Regions from separate parts of the Anoxynatronum sibiricum genome, predicted to be linked through region 1. Evidence: riboswitches for the same ligand, from Rfam matches in the RefSeq annotation. Region 1 holds a riboswitch; the other holds the start of a gene.

What was found. Region 1 has a riboswitch for lysine ahead of kal (3-aminobutyryl-CoA ammonia lyase). Riboswitches for the same ligand answer to the same signal wherever they lie in the genome.
Region 2: another riboswitch for lysine. It lies ahead of AAIG11_RS04040 (aspartate-semialdehyde dehydrogenase); the one in region 1 lies ahead of kal (3-aminobutyryl-CoA ammonia lyase).

Annotation. Positions count from the first base shown of each region.
Region 1 is NZ_JBCITM010000012.1:82,739-93,971, forward strand. Features, by position in the region: gene AAIG11_RS11975 (putative polysaccharide biosynthesis protein) at 1-1,370, shown strand, start outside; gene AAIG11_RS11980 (MazG family protein) at 1,493-2,596, shown strand; gene AAIG11_RS11985 (HU family DNA-binding protein) at 2,728-3,006, shown strand; gene AAIG11_RS11990 (RNA-binding S4 domain-containing protein) at 3,109-3,354, shown strand; gene AAIG11_RS11995 (FtsB family cell division protein) at 3,415-3,717, shown strand; gene AAIG11_RS12000 (S1 RNA-binding domain-containing protein) at 3,834-4,247, shown strand; gene AAIG11_RS12005 (TspO/MBR family protein) at 4,276-4,767, shown strand; gene AAIG11_RS12010 (DNA-3-methyladenine glycosylase I) at 4,816-5,403, shown strand; gene AAIG11_RS12015 (lmo0937 family membrane protein) at 5,443-5,595, opposite strand; lysine riboswitch at 5,786-5,979, shown strand; gene kal (3-aminobutyryl-CoA ammonia lyase) at 6,067-6,486, shown strand; gene AAIG11_RS12025 (bifunctional diguanylate cyclase/phosphodiesterase) at 6,779-9,106, shown strand; gene AAIG11_RS12030 (YczE/YyaS/YitT family protein) at 9,148-9,804, shown strand; gene AAIG11_RS12035 (hypothetical protein) at 9,846-10,619, shown strand; gene AAIG11_RS12040 (PAS domain-containing sensor histidine kinase) at 10,782-11,233, opposite strand, start outside.
Region 2 is NZ_JBCITM010000003.1:64,676-75,908, reverse strand. Features, by position in the region: gene AAIG11_RS04060 (aspartate kinase) at 1-648, opposite strand, end outside; gene dapD (2,3,4,5-tetrahydropyridine-2,6-dicarboxylate N-acetyltransferase) at 652-1,365, opposite strand; gene dapB (4-hydroxy-tetrahydrodipicolinate reductase) at 1,518-2,237, opposite strand; gene dapA (4-hydroxy-tetrahydrodipicolinate synthase) at 2,251-3,126, opposite strand; gene AAIG11_RS04040 (aspartate-semialdehyde dehydrogenase) at 3,167-4,168, opposite strand; lysine riboswitch at 4,290-4,473, opposite strand; gene AAIG11_RS04035 (DUF3006 domain-containing protein) at 4,648-4,959, opposite strand; gene AAIG11_RS04030 (carbon-nitrogen hydrolase family protein) at 4,962-5,783, opposite strand; gene AAIG11_RS04025 (lysophospholipid acyltransferase family protein) at 5,957-6,691, shown strand; gene AAIG11_RS04020 (PilZ domain-containing protein) at 6,683-7,066, opposite strand; gene AAIG11_RS04015 (hypothetical protein) at 7,114-7,488, opposite strand; gene AAIG11_RS04010 (class I SAM-dependent methyltransferase) at 7,674-8,306, opposite strand; gene AAIG11_RS04005 (aspartate aminotransferase family protein) at 8,651-9,850, opposite strand; gene argB (acetylglutamate kinase) at 9,984-10,847, opposite strand; gene argJ (bifunctional glutamate N-acetyltransferase/amino-acid acetyltransferase ArgJ) at 10,914-11,233, opposite strand, start outside.

The DNA of each region.
Region 1 (11,233 bases):
AGCACGCCCATGCCCATGCCATCTTTCTCACCACTCTGAAACTGCTCACTTTTTTGGGGCTGGCAGGTTCATTGCTGCTGGCTTTTGGAGCCCGCTATCTGGTGGATGTGGTTTTTGAAAGTCCGCTGGCTTATCACGCAGTGCTGGCACTGGCGCCTACCATTTTTTTCATCTCAATTCTGGCGGCCTACCGAGGTTATTTTCAGGGCATGAAAGACATGAAACCCACTGCCTTGTCGCAAGTGGTGGAGCAGCTGGGCAGAGTGGTGGTGGGGCTTTCTCTTGCTTTTCTGCTGCTGCGGACAATGGGTGAACCCATTGCTGCAGCCGGCGCTGTTCTGGGGGCTGGTGCCGGCGGTGTGGCTGCCCTGGGGTTTATGATTTATTTTTACACCCGGCGCCGTCGTCGCGAAACCTTCCCGGTGACGGATCAGCTGGGAATGGAACCGGAATCCACCCCTGCCATTATCAGGAACGTGCTGAAGATTGCAGTGCCCATTGCCATTGGAGCCGCTGTCATGCCCCTTATTAACATGCTGGACACCGCTATTGTTTTGCGTCGGCTCCAGGCCAGCGGATACACTTATGAGCAGGCCAACTCCCTTTATGGCCAGCTTCAGGGCATGGCTTCCACCATGGTGAATCTGCCCCAGGTGATCACCATTGCCCTGGCCATGAGCATTGTGCCCGCTGTCTCAGACGCTGCCGCCCGAGATGACTGGGCCAGTGTGCGGGCAGACAGCGCTTCCGTGTTCCGGGTGAGTATGATGCTGGGGCTTCCGGCTTCAGCGGGCCTGGTGGCACTGGCCGATCCCATCATGCGCATGCTCTTCCCGGCTGAACCTGCTTCTCTGGGGCAGATCATGTTTATCATGGGCTTTGCGGTCCTGTTTCTCACCCAGCTTCAAACCCTGACAGGCATTATTCAGGGGTTGGGACGCCCCGATATCCCGGTACGCAACTTGATGACCGGTGCTCTCTTTAAACTGGTGATCACCTATACTCTCACCGCCACTTTTCTCCACGTGAGAGGTGCCGCCATTGGCACCGTTACTGCCTATTTTGTGGCCTTTATCCTCAATCTCCGGGCGGTGAAACGCTTAACGGGCCTGAAACTGGACAGAACTCAAATGGTTTACAAACCGCTGCTCTGTGTGGGCGTGATGGCAACTGTGGCCTATGGCCTTCACCGGGTGATGGAGCCCGTTACCGGTAATACCCTGGCTGTGCTGGCTGCTGTCAGCGCTGGTGCCCTGGTTTACGGCCTCATGCTTTTAAAAACCAACTCACTGGAAGAACGTGACTTTGACATGCTTCCCAAAGGCCGGCAAATGGCGGCTCTGTTTCGAAAGCTGAAATTGATGCAATAAGGTCAGGCTGACGGATTAGGACTGAAGAAAAGAAAGGACGTCAAAATCGTTGCTGTTAATGAACTGGAAGCTTTGCTGAAAGCAGAAAGTAAGCTGATGAACCCGCAAAGGAGGTTTTTGTCATGCCCACCCTCACCATCGCCGGCTTGGGGCCAGGTGCCCTGGAGCAGCTGCCTCTGGGAACATGGCAGCTGTTGAAAGCCCACCCGTCCATTCGCCTGCGCACAGAAAAACATCCCCTGGTGGCAGACCTGAAGGCCCAGGGCATCCACTTTCAAACCTTCGATCATGTCTATGAAACGGAAGAGAACTTTGAAGATGTTTACCGGGAAATTGTGCGTCAGGTACTGGCCTTATCTTCAGAAGGGGATCTGCTTTACGCTGTGCCCGGCCACCCCAATGTGGCAGAAGAAACTGTCCGGCTGCTGCGCAAAGCCCTGCAGGCCGTTTCTGAGGAAGAAACGCCGGCCCTGGCGGCGGACATCACCCTGAAAATCCTGCCAGCCATGAGCTTTCTGGATGTCATTTTCCCCCTCGTTGATCACGACCCTGTGGATGGGTTCATGCTCATTGATGCCCTGTCTTTTCACCAGCAGCCCCCCGACACCAACATGGATGTGATCATCACCCAGGTCTATGATCCCTACGTGGCCTCAGAACTGAAATTGGGCCTCATGCATTATTACGATGCCGAACAACCGATAAAGGTCATTAAAAGTGCTGGAGTTGTTGGGGTGGAAGAGGTGCGAGAGATTCCACTGTACCAGTTGGATCATCAAAAAGACCTCGATTACCTTACAAGTATTTATATTGCAAGGGTTGACAGGTTTTCTAAAATACATTATAATATGAATCATCTTATGGACATGTTGGAAAAACTACGTGGCAGCGATGGTTGTCCCTGGGATCGAAAACAAACCCATGAGAGCCTAAAACCTTATCTGACAGAAGAAAGTCAGGAAGTGCTGGATGCCATCGACGGTGGCGATGATGATGACTTGTGTGAAGAGTTGGGCGATGTATTGCTGCAGGTAGTCTTTCACAGTCAGATTGCCAAAGAGCGGGGCGCGTTTACCATGCATGAAGTAATTCATGGCATCACCCAAAAAATCATTTTCAGACATCCCCATGTCTTCGGTGATGAAACCGCCGAAACACCGGAGGATGTGAAAGCTATTTGGGCGATCCAAAAGGCGAAAGAAAAGACCCGCCGGGAACAGACTTGAGTGAATCAGGGAATCAGCGGCGCGGAACACATTTAAACCAGTTGAGCGGAAGGTGAAGAACCGGGCCGCTCTGGTGAGATAGACAGCAAAGGAATCGTATCATTTTCCTAAATATTTAAGGAGGGGATTTTGTGAACAAAGCGGAATTAGTAGCAAAAATGGCAGAAATGAGCGGACTGACCAAGAAGGATGCAGAAACAGCCCTGAACGCTTTTATGGAGACTGTTGAAGAAACACTGGTTGAAGGTGGAAAAGTACAACTGGTGGGCTTTGGCACCTTCGATGTTCGTGAAAGAAAGCCAAGAAAAGGCAGAAACCCCAGAAATCCGGACCAAGTGATTGATATTCCGGCTTCCAAGGCACCTGTTTTCAAAGCAGGTAAAACACTGAAAGAAAAAATTAACGGATAAATTGTGAACCTTGTCCTGATGAAAACTGCTGAAGCGGGACACTGACAGAGGATGCAATAAAATCAGGCCTAGGCCTGATTTTGTTGTTATGAGGAGGAAGCCATGCGTCTCGATAAATACCTGAAAGTCGCCCGGATCATCAAACGTCGCACCATTGCCCGGGAGGCCTGTGATAAAGGGTTGGTTGTCATCAATGGAAAAACAGCAAAAGCCGGCAGTGAGGTGGCGGTGGGTGACCGGCTCACCCTGGCCATCAGCCAGCCGCCCCTTGAGGTGGAAGTGCTGCAGGTAACAGAGCATGTGAAAAAAGAAGAAGCCGACAGTCTCTATCGTCTGATCAAAGAGTAACCTACCAGTCATTAAACCTGGCGGCGATGCGGATGCTGCCGGATTAAAGGAGCGGTTCCCATGAAACAACGCCGTCGAAAATCCAGTTTTGGCCGAAAAATCCTTTGGCTGTTTCTACTGCTGCTGGTTTTCTCCAGTCTGCGCACCTGGTATATGCAAGAGCAGGAAAGCCGCAATCTTGCCAGAGAAGAACAACAGATACAGGACAGAATCGATGAACTGGAAAAGGAAATTCAGCGGCTGAGGGGAACACTGGAGAACATCACCGATGATGCCTATATTGAATCCATTGCCCGAAAGAATCTGAAGATGGTGAAAGAAGATGAGTGGGTGCTTGTGGACATTCAGCATGGAAAAGATTGAATTGGATGGATTTCTGAGCAAAATCCGGAAAATAGAAGGTTCTTTTTTACAGAAAATGTGCTATAATGACAGTTGTAAGATAGTGGGATCATATAACAAGGAGGAGTAAACAGTTTATGCCGGTTGAGGTTGGAAAGATTATCGAAGGTACCGTTGCAGGCATTACCAATTTCGGGGCGTTTATCGATCTTGGAGAAGGCAAAACAGGCCTTGTACATATCTCGGAGGTGGCTGACGACTACGTCAAAAATATCCGGGATTATATCAGTGACAAGGAAAAGGTCAAAGTCAAGGTGCTGGCCATTGGCAGCGATGGCAAGATCAGTTTGTCCATACGCCAGGCGGCCGAAAGAAAGAAGAAGACCCCCGCACCGGCAGAACTGGAATGGGGCGCACCCCAGCGCGTCGATTCTCTGACCCTTGATGACAAAATCAGCAAGTTTATGAAAGACAGCGACGAAAAAATGCAGGGTGCAAAAAGTCGCATGAAACCCACCCGTCGCGGCAACGGTTTTGGAAAAGGTGTCTAAACCGGTTGATCAGTGACAGGCATCAAAGATGAGTGAAGCCGCCGAATTCTATGTGTTCGGTGGTTTTTTGTACCCTGCTGTTATCTGTGATTTTGAAGGGGAGGATCTCATGACCCGGCCATACAGTACAATCTACACAGAGCTGGCTAAACCGCCTTTATCGCCTCCGGGCTGGGTGTTTGGTCCAGTCTGGACAATGTTATATACATTGATGGGAATCGCGGCTTTTCGGGTTTTTTCAGCGGGTATTCAGCGGGGCGAGGTGAAGCGGGCGCTGGCTGTGTTCTTTGTACAGCTGGGACTTAATCTACTATGGCCGTACCTTTACTTTACATTGAATTTCAGGGGAGTTGCTTTTGTGGAACTGCTGCTGCTCCTTTTTGTAATCGGCCTGACAATTTTCCTTTTTTACACCATTGACAAACTGGCAGCTTATCTAATGCTGCCCTATCTGGCGTGGGTATTGTTTGCGGGATATCTTAACGGAGCCACCTGGTGGCTAAACCGGGGCATCAACTGAAAAATACTGACACGCTGCTGAACACGCCGACATGAAAGGAGTGGCATGATGGCAGGCCATGACCATGGACGTGACCTTCCCCGCTGTGGCTGGGTGGATCTGAAAAACCCTCTTTATGTGGCATATCATGACGAAGAATGGGGCGTTCCCCTTCATGATGAGAGGAAGCATTTCGAAATGCTGGTGCTGGAAGGAGCGCAGGCAGGTCTATCCTGGGCGACCATTCTCAAGCGCCGTGAAGGCTATCGCCAGGCCTTTGATAACTTTGAGCCGGAAAAAGTGGCCGCTTATGATGAATCTAAAATCGAGGCACTGCTCCAAAATCCGGCAATCATTCGCAATCGGCTGAAAGTGAGATCTGCGGTGAAGAACGCCAGGGTGTTTCTGGAGATTCAGCGGGAGTTCGGCTCTTTTGACAATTACATCTGGGGCTTTGTGAACCATGTGCCGGTGATCAACTGTTTTCAGCATCTTGAAGAGATTCCCGCACAGACACCATTATCGGTGGAAATTTCGAAGGACCTTAAAAAGCGGGGCATGACCTTTGTGGGGCCCACCATCATGTACGCCCATATGCAGGCCATCGGCCTGGTGAACGATCATCAGACACATTGCTTCAAACGGCAAACACCCTGACCCAAAGGTCAGGGCATCAGATTGAACAATCCACACCCATTACTTAAAGGGATTACGGCCCTGTATGATTCGAATGAGAACGGCACCCACAGCCAACACCAGCAGAATGTGGATAAACCCACCCATGGTGTTGCTGGAAACCATTCCCAAAAGCCATAACACAAAAAGGACAATAAAAATGAATTTTAGCATGGAGGTCACTCCTGTTCTTTGATGAAAATCGCCATTGACGGTGTAGGTGTTATTACCCGGAAGACAGGGTGATCAAACAGTTGCAGGATGGCGACTACCTAAATCCCAACATGTTCACCGAAACCTGATATGGTTGACAGTCGGTGACGGGCTGTCATATAATGACCGTGAAAGCCCGTGGACAACAGGATAGATGAATAGAGGTGCAATCGGCAGGGTAAGGGAAGCATGTTAAGAAGGGTCACCTTCGAAGGCTTCTCTGAAGGCTGTCGTTGCCGAAGGCAGCTGGCAGGTGACCCGGCGGATGCCTGACAGAAGGAGACAGACTTCTTCTGTTGTCATGCTTACTGGCTGCCAGCCAGGGTATGGAGCGCTATGCATGCAAGGAAGTTCCTTGTTGTCATGGCGTTTTTTGATGAACTGACCGCTGGCAGTAATGGAAAAATGAAAACAGGAACAGGAGGAAATGACATGATCGGAGAAAAAGTTATCATTCGCACCCGCATGAGTACCGCCGATGCCCACTACGCAGGTGACCTGGTTAATGGTTCGAAAATCCTTGATTTTTTTGGAGATGTGGCCACTGAACTGCTGATTCGTCTTGACGGCGATGAAGGCCTCTTTAGAGCCTATGAGCAGGTGGATTTCCTGGCACCCATTTACGCAGGGGATTTCATGGAATACCACGGATGGATCGAAGAAATGGGCAACAGCTCTCGAAAGGCGAAATTCGAAGCCTACAAAGTGATTCAACTGGTCAATGACCCCGGCATGTCTGAATCAGCGGCAGAAGTGCTGGAAGAACCGATTCTCTGTGGAACTGCCACCGGTGTGATGGTGGTGAAAAAGGAACTGCAGCGGGGCGCGCAGGACCCGGCCTTTCAGCGGTAGTTAACCTGATAAGCCGGCTTGTCTGATGAAAAAGGCATGAAAATGACCTGCTCAGTGGAGCAGGTCATTTTCATGGCAATAGAAACAGTGCACGCAAAAATGCGGTGGATATAATTAACAGAGAGAAACCCCTGCCGGCAGCTTAGGGAGGGGGTTGAAATAGATTACCTGTCACCAGGAATATGGTATAATGGACACATGCGCCGCCGATTGTCCCGAAGATCAACGGCAGGGCTTCTATTGAGAAATCTTGGGCGGTAAAAAAAGGAAAGAATTGAGGACTTGATGATTCATGAAATCTATTCGCATACAGATGCTGGCATGGCTGTTACTGGGAGCCCTGATCCTCTTTGCAGGTCTGGGCTTTTTCACAGAACAGCGCCTGAGAAAACTGCCGCCGGTCATTGAAGCTCAGTACATGGAAATTGCCGATGCCAGAGCCAATGAAGTGGGCAAGCAGCTGAAAATATATATCGACCAGGTACGCATGCTGGCTCAGTCAGAAGTGATTCAGTCCATGGATCGTCAGCAGATAGATCCTTTTTTGCCCCAAATGGTGCTGGAAGACATTGAACGCAATCTGACCGTTGTCTGGCCCGACGGACGCGGCATCACCAGCCGGGGGCTGGTGGTGAATGTTTCAGAGCAGGAGCAGTATCAAAAAATCTTTCTGGAAGGCGAAGAGACATGGATATCCAGTCCTTTTCTAAGCCCTTATGTGGAAACAGGTAAACCCATCACCATTGTCTCCCAGGCTGTGCGGCGAAACGGGGAAACCGTGGGCCTGATCAATGCAGTGGTTGAAATTGAGTTCATCAACGACATTGTGCGCAGTGTGAACCTTCGGGAAACCGGCTACAGCTGGATAGTGGACCAGCACGGCATGGTGGTGGCTCATCCGGATTCGACAAAAACCCTTCGTCAGGCAGCGGCAGAAATATTTGGTGAAGAGATGAACATCAGCGAAGCTTTGGTAACGGAGGCGTCCGGCCTCCAGCGTTACCATGAAGCGGGTACTGCCATGGTGGCGCTGCACCAGGCCATACCCTACACCCCGGGATGGACCTTTATCATTTCCATACCGGAAGCTGAAATGTACCAGGAGGTGAATGCTGTTTCCCGGGGGGTGCTGGCAGCCATCGGGTTGGGCCTGGTACTGGTGATGGTGTTCTCGCTGGCCTACTCTGAAACGCTTTCCCGCCCCATTCTTGAGATGAAGGCGGTTTTTGAAAGAGCTGCGGCAGGTAATTTGAATGTACGGGCCAATGAAAAGATTGCCAATGAAGTGGGGCAGGCGGCAGCCAGCTTCAACCAGATGCTGGTGAAGATCAGACACCTGACTTACCAGGATCCCCTGACAAATTTGAACAATTACCATGGATTTTTGCTGGACCTTCCCTACAAGCTGGAAAAGCTTCAACAACACCAGGCAGTCACTGGCCTGGCCATTGTGTCTGTGGACGACTTTAAGCGGATCAACAGCATCAGCGGGTATGAGCTGGGGAATGAGGTGCTGCTCACTCTGGCAGATCGAATTCAGCGATTCCTACAGCCTGGGGAATGTGCCGCCAGGCATTTTGGAGATGAGTTTGTGGTGCTTTTGGGAGAACAGCATGAAGACGCCTTCGAAGAACGGGTGGTGCGGCTCTGGGAGGCTTGCAACACACTGCTGACTTTGAAGGATAACGAGTATATGCTGCGCACCAGCGTGGGAACCTGCAGCTTTCAGCCCGGCCGGGAACTGGATGAAGTGATGAACCGGGCCACCATGGCAAAGCTGTTCATTAAGCAAAAGGGTGGGAATGGCGTCCACCTTTTTAATGAAAGCCTTGAAGAAACCTTGAAAGAAGAACAGGATATTGAACGGGAGCTTTTTCATGCACTGGAAGAAAACCAGCTGAAACTGGTCTATCAACCGGTGATTCGCCTTGACACCGAACAGATCACCGGCCACGAGGCATTGCTGAGATGGCATCATCCACGGTATCATTCGCTGCCGGTGAACCGGCTGATTCATGTGGCTGAACAAACCGGTTACATCATTGAAATCGGACGGTGGGTGATGCGCGAAGCATGCCGCCGGAACAGGGAGTGGCATGAGGCTGGGCATGAGGGGCTGGTGGTGGCTGTGAACGTTTCGGCACTTCAGTTTGAACAGCCTTCTTTTGTGAACATGGTGCAGGAAATCCTTGTGGAAATTGGCCTGCCGGCTCACTGCCTGGAGCTGGAAATCACAGAACGGATTGCCATGATGGGCGTTCAGGAAAAAATGGCCAAAATGCGCCAACTGAAGGCCATGGGCGTCAGAATTGCCATTGATGATTTTGGCACCGGATACTCTTCTCTGGCCTATTTTACCCAGTTTCCCATTGATACCCTGAAAATCGACAGGTCTTTTATCAACCAGATGGTGGAAGATACCCATGCCGATACCATTGTCGATACGATCATTACCATGGCCCAGGGCATGCGGGTGAACACCATCGCCGAAGGAGTGGAAACGGCTGAACAGCAGGAGCGGCTGAAAGAAAAAGGCTGTGACCAGATGCAGGGCTACTGGTTTGCCCGACCCCTGTCACCGGAAGAAGCCTTCAGCCGGTTGGAAAATGAAAGCAACTGATCCCCATGGGATGATGAAAATCTGAAGCAGGAGATGATGGCATGCAGCACTATATCGTGCGCACATTGCGCATGTTGACTGGTCTTTTTGTATTTGCCGTTGGCATTGTGATGACCATTCATGCCAATATTGGGCTGGCACCCTGGGATGTGTTTCACCAGGGCCTTTCCAATGTGCTGGGAGTGACCATGGGTCAGGCCAGTATTCTGGTGGGCCTGACAGTGGTGGCCATCGATTTTTTTGCCGGCGAACGCATTGGCTGGGGAACACTGGGCAATATGGTTTTGATCGGGTTGTTCATCGATTTTCTCATGCTCAACGGGCTGGTGCCCCACATGCAGCATTTTTTAACCGGTGTGATTCAAATGGTGGCCGGGCTGTTTGTCATCGGCCTTGCCAGTGTCCTTTATATTGGTGCCGGCATGGGCTGCGGCCCACGGGACGGCTTGATGGTGGCTCTCTTGAAACGCACCGGCCGTTCAGTGGGGACAATTCGCGGCCTGCTGGAAGGGGCTGCCCTTGTTGGCGGTTGGCTGCTGGGCGGCACCGTGGGTCTGGGAACGGTCATTACAGCAGTTCTCACAGGGCCGGTGGTGCAGTTATCTTTCCGTTTGCTGCGATTTGATGTGAAAAGCGTTCGCCATACGTATGTGGACGAAGATTTGAAAGCACTGGGAAGAAAACTGAAAAAATCATAAATGGTTTCAATCAGTCAAACATTGAAGATGGAGGGATCTGATTGACAGTAGAGGTTCATAAAAGCAACCTGGCAAAAATCCAAAAGAGGAAGCAGTTTCAACTCACCCTGTGCATGATTGTGGCCTTTCTTGTCATTTCGGTTCAGTCCGTTGTGGCTGCCGATGCGCTTTACAGAATGCTTCACGGTGAACAGACTGTCTTGCTGCTGGGAGAAATCACCGGCGCAGGGGAAACGCAACTGGATGTGAAAGTCATTCGCACCTTTCAGGGAAAAGCCTCAGCAGATACCATTCTGGTGGACAGGCATTTCACTTACTTCGGTATGACCTCAGAAAACGGAAGCCCCCAGGTGGGGGACTTTGCCATCATGTCACTGGACCGGGAAGGCGAAGCATACCGCCCCGCCTGGTATATGGCCAGGGCCGACAGTGGTCATTTTCGTACCCTGTCCCTGTACTATGAAGAAGAGACAGGCGGACGGGGGGATCTGGCCGCCCTGAAGTATTACGTGAACACCAACGGACGTCATAACGATTTCTATTTTGACGGCGAGCAGGTTTTCGCCCGGCGCAGCCTGCTGGAGGATGTGGATGTATCCGATGGCCCTGTCCCATGGGAGGAAGCAGCGCCACCGGCAGCAGAGGCGGTCAGTGATCCGGAGATGACGGACAGCGAAAAAAACGCCTCTGGCGGATTCACCTGGGGTGTCTTTTTTAGCGGTGTGATGGTGATCTTTTTCGTGCTGGTGATCTTTGTGCGGTTGCGCATGGTTTTTTTAACCCTGCGCCATCAAAAAAAGCAGTCGGGTCAATAGGAGTTCATTAAGAACAACCACCTAACCCTCAGCGCCTGCTGTTTGAGCGCAGTGAGTTCAGGTGCTGCTTTCGAGAATTTCGACTAAAAAAACACAAGACTGGAACCTGCTGGCCTGGCCAAGTTCCTTTGTCTTCAACATTTAACCGCCCAGGCGGTTTTTTTATTCGCACTGACCCATCTCCACTCGGCAGGTGAAGCAGCTGCCTTTGCCAGGCTGACTTTCAGCCTGAAGGTCTCCCTGCATCATGCGGGCCAGCTTGTGGGTGATGGAGAGTCCCAGACCAGTGCCGCCATATTGCCGGGTGGTGGCAGTGTCTGCCTGTTCGAAAGGATCAAACAGACGCTGCAGCTCTTGCGGGTTGATACCAATGCCTGTATCTGTCACCCGCAGCTCCAGGGTAAAGCGGCTGTTATTCAGCGGTGTTGCCTGCACATGAACCTGAACACTTCCTTCGTGGGTGAACTTCAGGGCATTGCTCAACAGATTATTCACAATCTGCTTCAGGCGCAGTGTGTCTGCCTCCAAGCATTCGGGAATATCTGGGCCAAGGGTTAGCGCAAGGGTCACCTTTTTTTCTGCGGCAGTGATCTGAAAGGGTGCCAGGGTGTCTT
Region 2 (11,233 bases), on a different contig from region 1:
TTCCACTGACCGGTGATGCAATACACCGGCACCCAGGCTGGCCATTTCCATCATTTCTTCAGAGGTGATATAATCCAGCTTTTTTGCCCCCGGCAGCTTGCGGGGATCCATGGTATAGATCCCTTCCACATCAGTATAGATCTCACAGGTTGCCCGCAGCTTGGCTGCCAGCGCCACAGCCGAGGTATCGCTGCCACCTCTTCCCAGTGTGGTGATTTCCTGGTTTTCCGAAACTCCCTGGAAGCCTGCCACCACCACCACCTGATTTTGCGCCAGGGCCTGGTGAATACGACTCACGTCAATATCCAAAATGCGGGCTTTTTGATGCAGTGAGGTGGTCTGAATGCCCAGCTGGGGGCCTGTGAAAGAAACCGCCGGTTGTCCCTGATCCATGAGGGCCATGGCCAACAGTGAAATACTCACCTGTTCACCGGTGGTCAACAGCATATCCATTTCCCTGGGGGCCGGATTGTCGGTGATCTGACGGGCCAGCTCAATAAGACTGTCGGTGGTTTTTCCCATGGCTGAAACAATGACTACCAGCTGATGTCCCTGGTTCTTCTTCTGAATCACGCGGTTTGCCACCGCTTTGATCCGTTCAGGCGTGCCGACAGAGGTGCCTCCGTATTTTTGAACAATAATACTCATGGTCTATTCCTCATTCAACTGACGCAGTGCATCCACCAGCCCGGTTTTAGAGCGGGTCTGATCGTCAATGGTTTTGATGACTCTGGCGGGTGTACCGGCCACCACCACACCTGCAGGCACATCTTCAGTCACAATGGCACCGGCTGCCACCACAGAACCTTCACCAACACGCACACCCTCCAGAATCACTGCATTGGCACCAATCAGTACATTATCTTCAATAATCACCGGAGTGGCTGAGGCAGGCTCCACCACGCCGGCCACCACGGCACCGGCACCCAAATGGCAGTTTTTGCCAATGATTCCCCGTCCTCCGACCACTGCATTCATGTCGATCATGGTGCCTTCACCAATCACAGCACCAATATTGATGACCGCACCCATCATGATAATGGCATTGGGCTGAACTTCCACTTTTTCCCGAATGATAGCCCCTGGCTCAATACGAGCCTGCAATTTCTTCGTATCCAATAGCGGTACACCGGATAGATTGCAGTCGTTCTCCACCACCAGATCTTCAATGTCTTCTCCCTGTTCTTGTAAGAAAGTTTCCACCGGCTTCCAGTTACCGAACAACACGCCGGCTTCACCGCTGATGAAGGCTTTGCCGGGGAATTTCTCCCAGTCGATGGTGTCCAGTTTTCCTTTGACATAGACTTTCACGGGTGTTTTTTTGACACTGTTTTGAATGTATGCGATGATTTCCTGTGCTTCCATTATTTCCCTCCATTATGTCAGATCATCCACCTTATAAGATGATCCACGTCTTATAATTTCTCATCTCAATTCTTGCTTTAGTTCATCCCACTTCTTGTATACGGTTCATTTCATGTTTTCAATATGCTTATTTCTTTCTTCGAGTTGCTCCCTTAAAGCCCTAACACATGGGTCATGTCATAATAGCCAATGTCAGCTCCCACCACATACTTGGCAGCTTCCAGGGCCCCTTTGGCAAAGACAGACCGGTCATGCGCTTCATGCACCAGGGTGAGACTCTCCAGTTCATGAATAAACCAGGCTTCGTGACGGCCTACGATGTTCCCTCCCCGAAGGCTGTGGATACCGATTTCTCCTTTTTGCCGGGGAGCTTCTCCCACACGGCCATGAACATGAGGATGTTTCGCACCCAGGCCGGCTTCAATGGCTTCTATAATGGTGCAGGCACTGCCGGAGGGAGCGTCTTTCTTGCGGTTGTGGTGGGCCTCCACCACTTCAATGTCCACAGAATCTTTCAATATGGATGCTGTCTTTTTCACCAGTGAAAAGAGCAGGTTCATTCCCAGCGACATGTTGGTGGAATACACCAGCGGTATCTTTGTGGCAGCCGTCTGTATTTTGGCAATCTGCTCTTCCGAGTATCCAGTGGTGCCAATCACCAAGGGACATTGTCGCTTCAGACAAAAGTCCAGCACAGCATCCAATGCCCTGGGATTTGAAAAGTCAATGACCACATCGGCCTTCAGATGTTCTGAATCCACATCATCATGGGATCCAATGCCTTGAACCTGTCGCCAAAAGGGGTCTTCTTTGGCCATTTTGATCATCATTTGCCCCATCTTTCCTGTTTTTCCCCACACCAGCAGGTGCATGACCATTCCCCCTTTACTGGATGATATTCAGCCGAAGCATTTCTTGTTTCAGTTGTTCCATGTTGGCCGGCTCCATGGGTGTCAGGGGGAGCCGCAGTTCATTGGCCATCATCCCCATGAGGTATAGTGCTGCTTTAATGGGAATGGGATTGACTTCCATAAACAACAGGTTGAACAGTTTTTTGGTTTTTACCTGCAATTGGATAGCTTCTTCAATGTGGCCCGCCATGAAAGCTTCACACATGGCTTGGGTTTCGCCGGGAATCATATTGGCCATCACAGAGATCACACCATGGCCTCCAACAGAGTAAATCGGCAGAATATTATCGTCGTTCCCGGACCAAATCATGAAATCTGCCGGCACCAGCCGTTTCATTTCCAGCACCTGGGAAATATTGCCGCTGGCTTCTTTGATTCCCACAATGTTCTTCACCTCCGCCAGGAGCGCCACCGTGGCAGGTTCAATATTAACTCCGGTACGGCTGGGAACATTATACAGTACCACCGGCACATCAACAGCTTCGGCAACGGCTGTAAAATGAGCCACCAGGCCATTTTGTGTGGCTTTGTTATAGTAAGGCGTCACTACCAACACGCCATCAGCACCCAGCGCTTCCGCCTGTTTGGCATACTTGACGGCAATCGCCGTGTTATTGCTGCCAGCACCGACTATCACCGGCACTTTTCCCTTTGCCCTTTTAACCGTCAAATGAACCATGGCTTCACGCTCAGCTTCATTCAGGGTGCTGGCTTCCCCGGTTGTCCCCAGTACTACCAGGCACTGAATGCCTTTTTCCAGCTGAAAATCCACCAGCTGTCCGTAGGATTCCAAATCCACTTCCCCATTTTTGAAAGGTGTCAAAATAGCAACCCCTGCTCCTTTAAACATGATCATGACCTCCCCTTCCCCTTATCATCATTGGCACATCTTAAACAGCTTTCATTTCTTCCATTTTCTCCAAAATCTGAACGGCATTGGTGGCCGCGCCTTTTCTCAGATTGTCTGCCACCACCCAAAGCGACACTGTTTTGGGATCGAAAAGATCTTTTCGGATGCGTCCCACGCAGGTATCATCTTTACCAGCGGTGAAAAGGGGCGTGGGATATACCAGATTGGAAAGGTCATCCATCACCATGACTCCCGGTGCCTGTACCAGTAACTCCCGTAATTTTTCCAGGTCTGGCTCTTCATGGAAGGTAACTGTAATGGACTCGCTGTGACTATAAAAAACCGGTACACGCACCGCGGTGGCATTCACTTCAATGGTATCATCCTCTAAGATTTTCTGAGTTTCGTAAACCATTTTCAGCTCTTCTTTGGTGAATCCATTTTCATTGAACACATCAATATGGGGCAGGCAATTGCCTGCAATGCGTTTCGGATATACCTGAGGCAGTGCTTCCGGATCTTGCAGTTGTTTCTCCAGTTCCACAATGGCTTTATGACCGCTGCCGGAAACCGCCTGATAAGTCGCCACCACGATTCGCTTAATGCCAAAGACACGGTGGAGGGGCGCCAGCGCCACTACCATTTGTATGGTGGAGCAGTTGGGGTTGGCAACAATCCCCCGGTATCCTTTCAATGTGTGGGGATTCACCTCTGGCACCACCAGGGGAATACCTTCGGTCATTCGCCACTGGGAGGAATTATCGATAATGATATTACCTGCTTCCTGGGCAATGGCGGCATATTTCTCCGACACGCTGCCACCGGCTGAAAACAGCAGATAGTCAAAAGACTCCTTCATGGTTTCCGGGGTCAACAGTTCTATGATGATCTGCCGGCCTTTCCAGTCAATCAACTGACCGGCGGTTCTTTCTGAAGCGAAGCATCTTAAAGAATCCACCTGTATTTTTCTTTCTGCAAGTGTTTCCAGCATTTTTCTTCCGACGGCACCTGTTGCCCCCACCACACCGATGTTAAGTCCCAAATTGAACGCCTCCTTTTTTGTTTTAAAAAACTCCCGGGATTTCCCCCGGGAGCTCTTCGCACGACAAACGACAGGACCAGCCGCAACATGAATCATTGACGGGTACTGGCCATTCCATTCATAGGCGAATAGCACTCCATGGGGTATCCCATGACAGTGGACGGATTCTTCACCCGATCCCCCAGATTACGAAAAGGGTCTTTTTCGCTCTCTTCGGCACTTTGACCTTTAACACTCCGGCATCGGGAAACCCCTCCCTTTTCATCCGGGTGCGACTCATTCGCGGTGCAGCCTCTATTCTTTACATCATTCAGTTGTCATTTAAATCAACCATTGGTTTGGTTAATTAAACCTGTCTCATAGTCTACCACATGCATAAAAATACTGTCAACCATTATTCTCATCATTCTTCGTATTGATGGCAGCGTTATTCATCAGGTGATATCGCTAATTGAAAAAATGATCTTCCAATCGCTTCTCTAGCGCCGATGGCCACGATCGTCATCAGCATCGTCGGCATCGTCTCGATTTTCACTTGGTACAACCGGTTGGATTGATTTTCTCTCAAGGAGCCGATCCATTTTTTTCTGTATCAATCGGCGGCGGGCTGCTGTTCCTTCAACATCTATCTGCCAGGTGCCATCTTCAAGTGGAATGATCAGATCGCCTTCCACCACATTGACAGGCAACAAGTTCCGATTTATTCTTAACCATCCGGCATGCGTTTCAACCACAGCATCCTGTCCTTCAAAACGATCGATGACCCTGATCGCCTGGTTCCAGCCTGCCATTTTTATTGACACTCCTTCAGTTCATACAGATCGGTACGGCGGTGCTTCAGTAACGGCAGCTGCTCGCGAACAGCTGTCAAATGCTGGGGATTAAGGGTTGCTGTAATGATTCCCTCGGTTTCATCTGTTTCTGCCAGTACTGTTCCCCATGGATCCACCACCTGAGAAAAACCATAGGCATGATAATCAGAGGCTAGATTGCGGGCCGGAGAAGCGGCCGCAAAGAAGACCTGATTGTCCACTGCCCGCATTTTGATGGTATCTTTCCAATGAGCCGGCCCGGTGGTTGTGTTGAATGCAGCCGGTACCACGATCATTTCAGCCCCCTGCAGGGTCATGAGGCGCATCAGTTCTGGAAATCGCATGTCATAACAGATGGCTACCCCAATTTTTCCCAGAGATGTTTCCACCACTGTCACATCATTTCCCGGTGCCACAATGGAAGATTCTTCAAATGAAACGCCTCCGACAATATTGACATCAAAAAGATGCATCTTTCGATGGCGTCCAACCCGCTCTCCTTCTTCATTATAAATAAATGCAGTGTTGTAAATACGGCCATCAGCGGCTTCGGCAATGGATCCACCCACCACGATAATCTTCAGTTCAGCTGCCAGCCGAGACAGTAATTGTGTTGTTGGCCCGCCTTCCGGTTCTGCTATGGCTTGCATGGCTTCAATGCTATAGGGGCCATTGAAAATTTCCGGCAACACCACCAGGTTAGCCTTGTTCTCCAGGACCGACCGACGAATCATTGATTCAGCCTTTTTCAGATTGTCTTCCTTGCTCTCAACCACCATCATCTGACAAACAGAAAGGTTCACTTCTTTCAATGGAAACAGCCTCCTTACGTTATTGAACACACTATTTTCCGCATGATTTAAGCCGGTTTGATACCTTTACAAGGGATTAACAGACACAGTCATTTTCTTTTCATACTCCAGGGAATATGATACACTAAACAAGGCATTCAACTTTCAGAAAGGGTGAACCAACCATGCTTCGGACCATTTACTGGTTAATTGATTTCATCACTTATCTGCTTTATATTTTTGTTCAGGCTCTGAGAGGTAAACGCATGGAAAAAGCAGGCCACACCGAAGAAAAACGCCGATTCACGCAAAAAATCGGCCAGCTATGGTCCACGCGATTACTGCGGAAAACCGGCAGCCATATTGAAGTAACAGGCAGCGAACATATACCAGCGGAAGGCCCGGTTCTCATTGTCAGCAATCATCAGAGTTACATGGATATCCCTCTCATGGTCAGCGTTGTTCCGCTGCCTATGGGCTTTGTGGCAAAACAGGAACTGCGCCGTCTACCGGTGATCAGCCGCTGGATGGATCTCATTGAATGCAGCTACATTGATCGAAAAGATATCAGGCAGTCACTTCGCGCCATTCAGCAAGCTCAAAAAAGTCTGGAGAGTGGTCAATCCATGGTGATTTTTCCCGAAGGCACCCGGAGCAAAAGCCGTGAAATCGGTGCTTTTAAGCCCGGTAGTCTAAAGCTGGCCCAAAAAGCAGGCATCCCTATTCTTCCAGTTGCCATCGACGGCAGTTACCGCATTTATGAAGAACGAGGGCGCATCACAGCTACCACTGTGAAGGTCACCATTCTGCCATTAATTCCTGCAGAAACGGTTGTTGAGGAGAGTTCCAGCGACCTGATGAGCCGGGTCTTCGGTGATATTCGTCAAACACTTGGAATGGAAGGCCTTTTATCAGTCTGATGAAACATTCTGGAAACTATCCATGAATTCATCCATGATTTTATCATAGTCACCACTGTTATAGGCCAGAATGTTTTTCAAATGAACAAATGAGTCCAGATCAATGTGGGTCAGGTGAAGTGCCAGGGAGCCATCCTCTTCCATGCGTACCACCTGGCCCGTTACATTGATGAACAATCCCGACGATTCTCCTGCAAGATCTATGGTGACATCCACGTTATCGCCTGAATGCAGATCATCCGTTTTTTCCGTCAGATGAATGAGTAATCCATTGAGACTTAAATTTTCAACCTTCCCTGTAAATGCCATGTTCTCTTTTTTAATCAGGGCACGAATCTGAAATAACACCCGGGACAACTTTCGTTTTTCTTCCATCACAACCCTCTCCTTTTCAGGTATTCCAAGTGTAGAAACTTAACATTCTACAACCACCAGGGGAATGTTAAATGTGCCAGCAACAGCAACACCAGCACTATGCCAAGCCCTCGGTGGATGGGCCGCCATATTTTACGAAGAACAGCAAGTTTGCTGCCGGCCAGCGCAACCAGAGCCATTACAATCAGCGTCAGCAACACGAGACTGCCTGAGTGCAGGCGCAGCTGGCCCAGTACCATGGACCCATGAAGCAGTCCAATTAAGATCATTGCCACGCCAATCACCGGGTGAACTACCCGCACCACCCGATAAATGGGGATCAGCTTCTTGTTGGATTTCATCTTTTGCTTCAGGGGATAAATCGTCCCCATAATGACTACTAATGCTACATTTACCCATCCCATGATTTGCCATTGTGCCACTTATGCAGCCTCCCTTCGCATTCCCATAGATGCTTTCGATTGCTAAATACCCGTAATTAACTCACTGAAACGCACAAAGACCAGTGCGTCAAAAGCGTACCGATCATCAATCTTGGCATCAAAACAGCCTCTTCATCATCTAAGAATACTCCCTATATTGAAACCCCGCCGAAGAAGCCTCATTCTTATGGTTTCTGGTTGCTTTCCGGCTTTTTTTGCCACGTTTCATCAAGCATGAAAGTCGTATAGCGTTCCAGATTTGTGTGAATCATCTTCAGTCCAGTCTTTTCAGCCATATATTGCATTGTCTTTGGTGTGTAGAAAGAGATATGGCTGCGATCCCGCACATAATGCCAGTTGAGAAAGTGATTGGTGTCGTTGCGGTGAAACAGTGTCATCACTGCTAAAATCCCGTCAGGTTTCAACAGTGTTCGAAAAAGCTGAAAGTATTCCATCGGATCCCGCATATGTTCTACTACTTCTGTCGAGGTAATCAGATCATACCTTTTCCCTACATAAACCTTTTCTGGCGCGTAAAACAGGTCATAGACATCCATATTATAGCCATGATCCCGTTCCAACAGCTGTGCCAACACCGGTGATGGACCACTGCCAAAATCTAGTCCATTTCTGCCATAATTCATATGAGGAAACACCGCATCTTTTAAAAAGCGTTCAAAATATGCCACATAACGCGGATCATGGATGGAATTTTGATGGCAGTTATAGATACGCAGCTCTTCATCGCTGTTGATAATGTCTGCTGCTTCTTTAAATATAAAATCACACTGTTCACAGACATGGTAATCTGCTCGCACGCCTGGATGATGAAGCAGATTTGTCTTCCCCCCACATAACAGACAAGGTGCTTTCATAATGACTCCTTTTCAGATGAATTTATTTGGAAAGATGGTCCTGTCTTATGATTAAAACTGATGTTGGTAATTTTTCATTTCTAAGCAGCTACTCATCAGCAGTATACCATGGATGCCTTGTGAGCAAAACTGCCTGCAGCAGATTATCAAGTTTTTCATCATTTTTCAAAACCAAGAGAAAGGCCCGACAAAATGACTGCCGAGCCCCAAAATCAATTATTTGTTTCAGATTCTTTGTCATCATTCTAATCCTGATATAAAATCATGGTCAGGCAAGACCTGATTCTTTACATTTGACTAAAGATTTCATCCAAAATAGTAACGCATGCATCCAACTCTTCTTTCGTAATAATCATAGGAGGAACAAAACGGAGAATGTTACCTGCAGTGCAGTTAATGATCAACCCTTTGTCAAAGGCTTTTTCCACCACCGCCGCCCCAGGGAAATCCAATTCAAGACCCACCATAAGCCCTTTTCCCTTGGTGCGTTTAACAAAAGCATATTTTTCCACCAATTCTTGAAGCTTTTCCAGAAAATAAGCGCCATTGGCTGCGGCTTTCGAGGGAATCTCCAGATTCAACAACTCTTGAAACACAGCTGTCCCAGCTGCGCAGGCCAGAGGATTTCCTCCAAAGGTGGTTCCGTGATCTCCCGGCTTCCAGGCTGCAGCCACTTTGTCGGTGGCGACAATGGCACCAATGGGGAATCCGCCTGCCAACGATTTGGCCAGTGTCATGATGTCAGGAACGATATCATATTGCTCATAGGCAAACATGGTGCCAGTGCGGCCAAATCCACACTGAATTTCATCAACAATAACCAGTAAATGGTGTTTATCTGCCAGCTGCCTCACTTTCTTCATGAACGCCGGTGTGGCCGCTGTAATCCCCCCTTCACCCTGCAAAGGCTCTAACATAATGGCACAGGTATTGGGGGTAACGGCTTCCTCAAGGGCTTTTTCGTCATTGAAAGTGACAAAGGTGAATCCTTTGGGCAGTGGTTCAATGCCAACCTTATAAGTTTCATTGTGGGTCACGCTGAGAGTACCCAGTGTGCGACCATGGAATGAACTGGTCATGGCAATGATTTCATATTTTTCCGGCCCAAAGTTCGTATAGGCATATTTTCGAGCCAGCTTAATGGCACCTTCATTGGCTTCTGCGCCGCTATTGGCAAAAAAAACTTTGTCTCCGAAAGAATTGCCTGTTAAGAGCCGGGCCAGCTCCAACTGCGGCACATTATAAAAATAGTTGGTAATATGAATCAGTTGATCTGCCTGCCGCTGAATGGCCTCCACCAGCACCTGGGGGCTGTGTCCCAATCCGCAGGCAGCCAGGCCACCCATCATATCAAGATACTTCTTTCCTTCAGAATCAGTGAGGGTACACTTCTCACCAGAGGTGAATACCACCGGAACCCGCTTATAAGTTTGCATGAGTACCTGGTCACTTGCCAGAATCATTTCTTTTTTTGTCATGTTCATCATCTCATCGTCTCCTTCTCAGCAACCATTCAACTGATTGTTGATATCGCTTTCGAGGTACTGTTGCTTTGATAATCATTATGCGCCTTATGCGACACATCGTCAACGGTCAGCCGCCCCAGACGTTGTTTCTACTTTATTCACTGATTGTGGTACCTTTGCTGCTGTCTGAAAAGATTTCAAAAAGCAGCGAATGAGATTCGCGGCCATCAATGATATGGGCCCGACGCACACCGTTGGCAACAGACTCCACGCAGCAGTTCACTTTGGGGATCATCCCGCCCGTGATCACACCTTTTTCAATGTAATGCTTAATCTCCTTGGGGCAGAGTTCAGGAATCACCACTTTCTGAGTGCCTTCTTCTTTCATGACCCCCTGCACATCTGTCAGCAACAGCTGTACAGAAGCTCCCAGTGCCACTGCCATTTTACCCGCAGCCTCATCGGCATTGATATTGTAGCGCTTACCTTTCTCATCACAGCCTATGGAAGAAATCACCGGCACATAGTTCTTTTCCAGTAAATCAAATACCAGTTCAGGATTGATTTCAACAACGTCTCCCACAAAACCCAGCTCCGGCTTCTTTTGCCTGGCCTTGATCAAGCCACCATCCTGCCCGCTGATGCCGATGGATTTAATCCCGTATCGACTGAGTCGAGCCACCAGATCTTTGGCTACCTTTCCCGTCAGCACCATTTCAGTAATTTCCATCGTTAACTCATCTGTTACTCGCAGACCATTAACAAATTTGGTTTCATGACCCAGCTTTTCCATCATGCCGGTGATTTCAGGGCCACCGCCGTGCATGATGACTGGTTTCATGCCCACATATTTCATGAAGGCGATGTCTTTAATAACCTGCCCTTTCAGTTCTTCATTCACCATGGCGTTGCCACCGTATTTAATCAGAATGATTTTTTGATGATACTGCTGAATATATGGTAAACTTTGCAGCAGCAGTTCAGGATTGAACTCGCCACCGTTGGTTGATTGACTCACTGATTTTTCCTCCTTGTATCGATGCAATTGTATTAATGAGTGTTTCATCAGAGCGTAAGGTGCTCATTAACTGCGGTACGATCCATTAATTTTGACATAATCGTAGGAAAGATCGCATCCCCATCCCCGGGCTGAGGCTTCGCCTGAAGCTGCCGTCAGACGAATAATCACCTTCTTGTCTTTCAATAATCCCGCCACCTTTTCTTCAGAATAGTCAAGGGGCAGCCCCGCCGACAGCACTTGCACCGACTCTCTCTGGCTGTTGGCCAGCGTTAACGCCACATCATTCAATTGAAAAGAGGCACCTGAGTAACCCAAACTGCAAACAATGCGGCCCCAATTGCCATCTTCACCGAAAATAGCAGTTTTCACCAGATTTGAGTTCA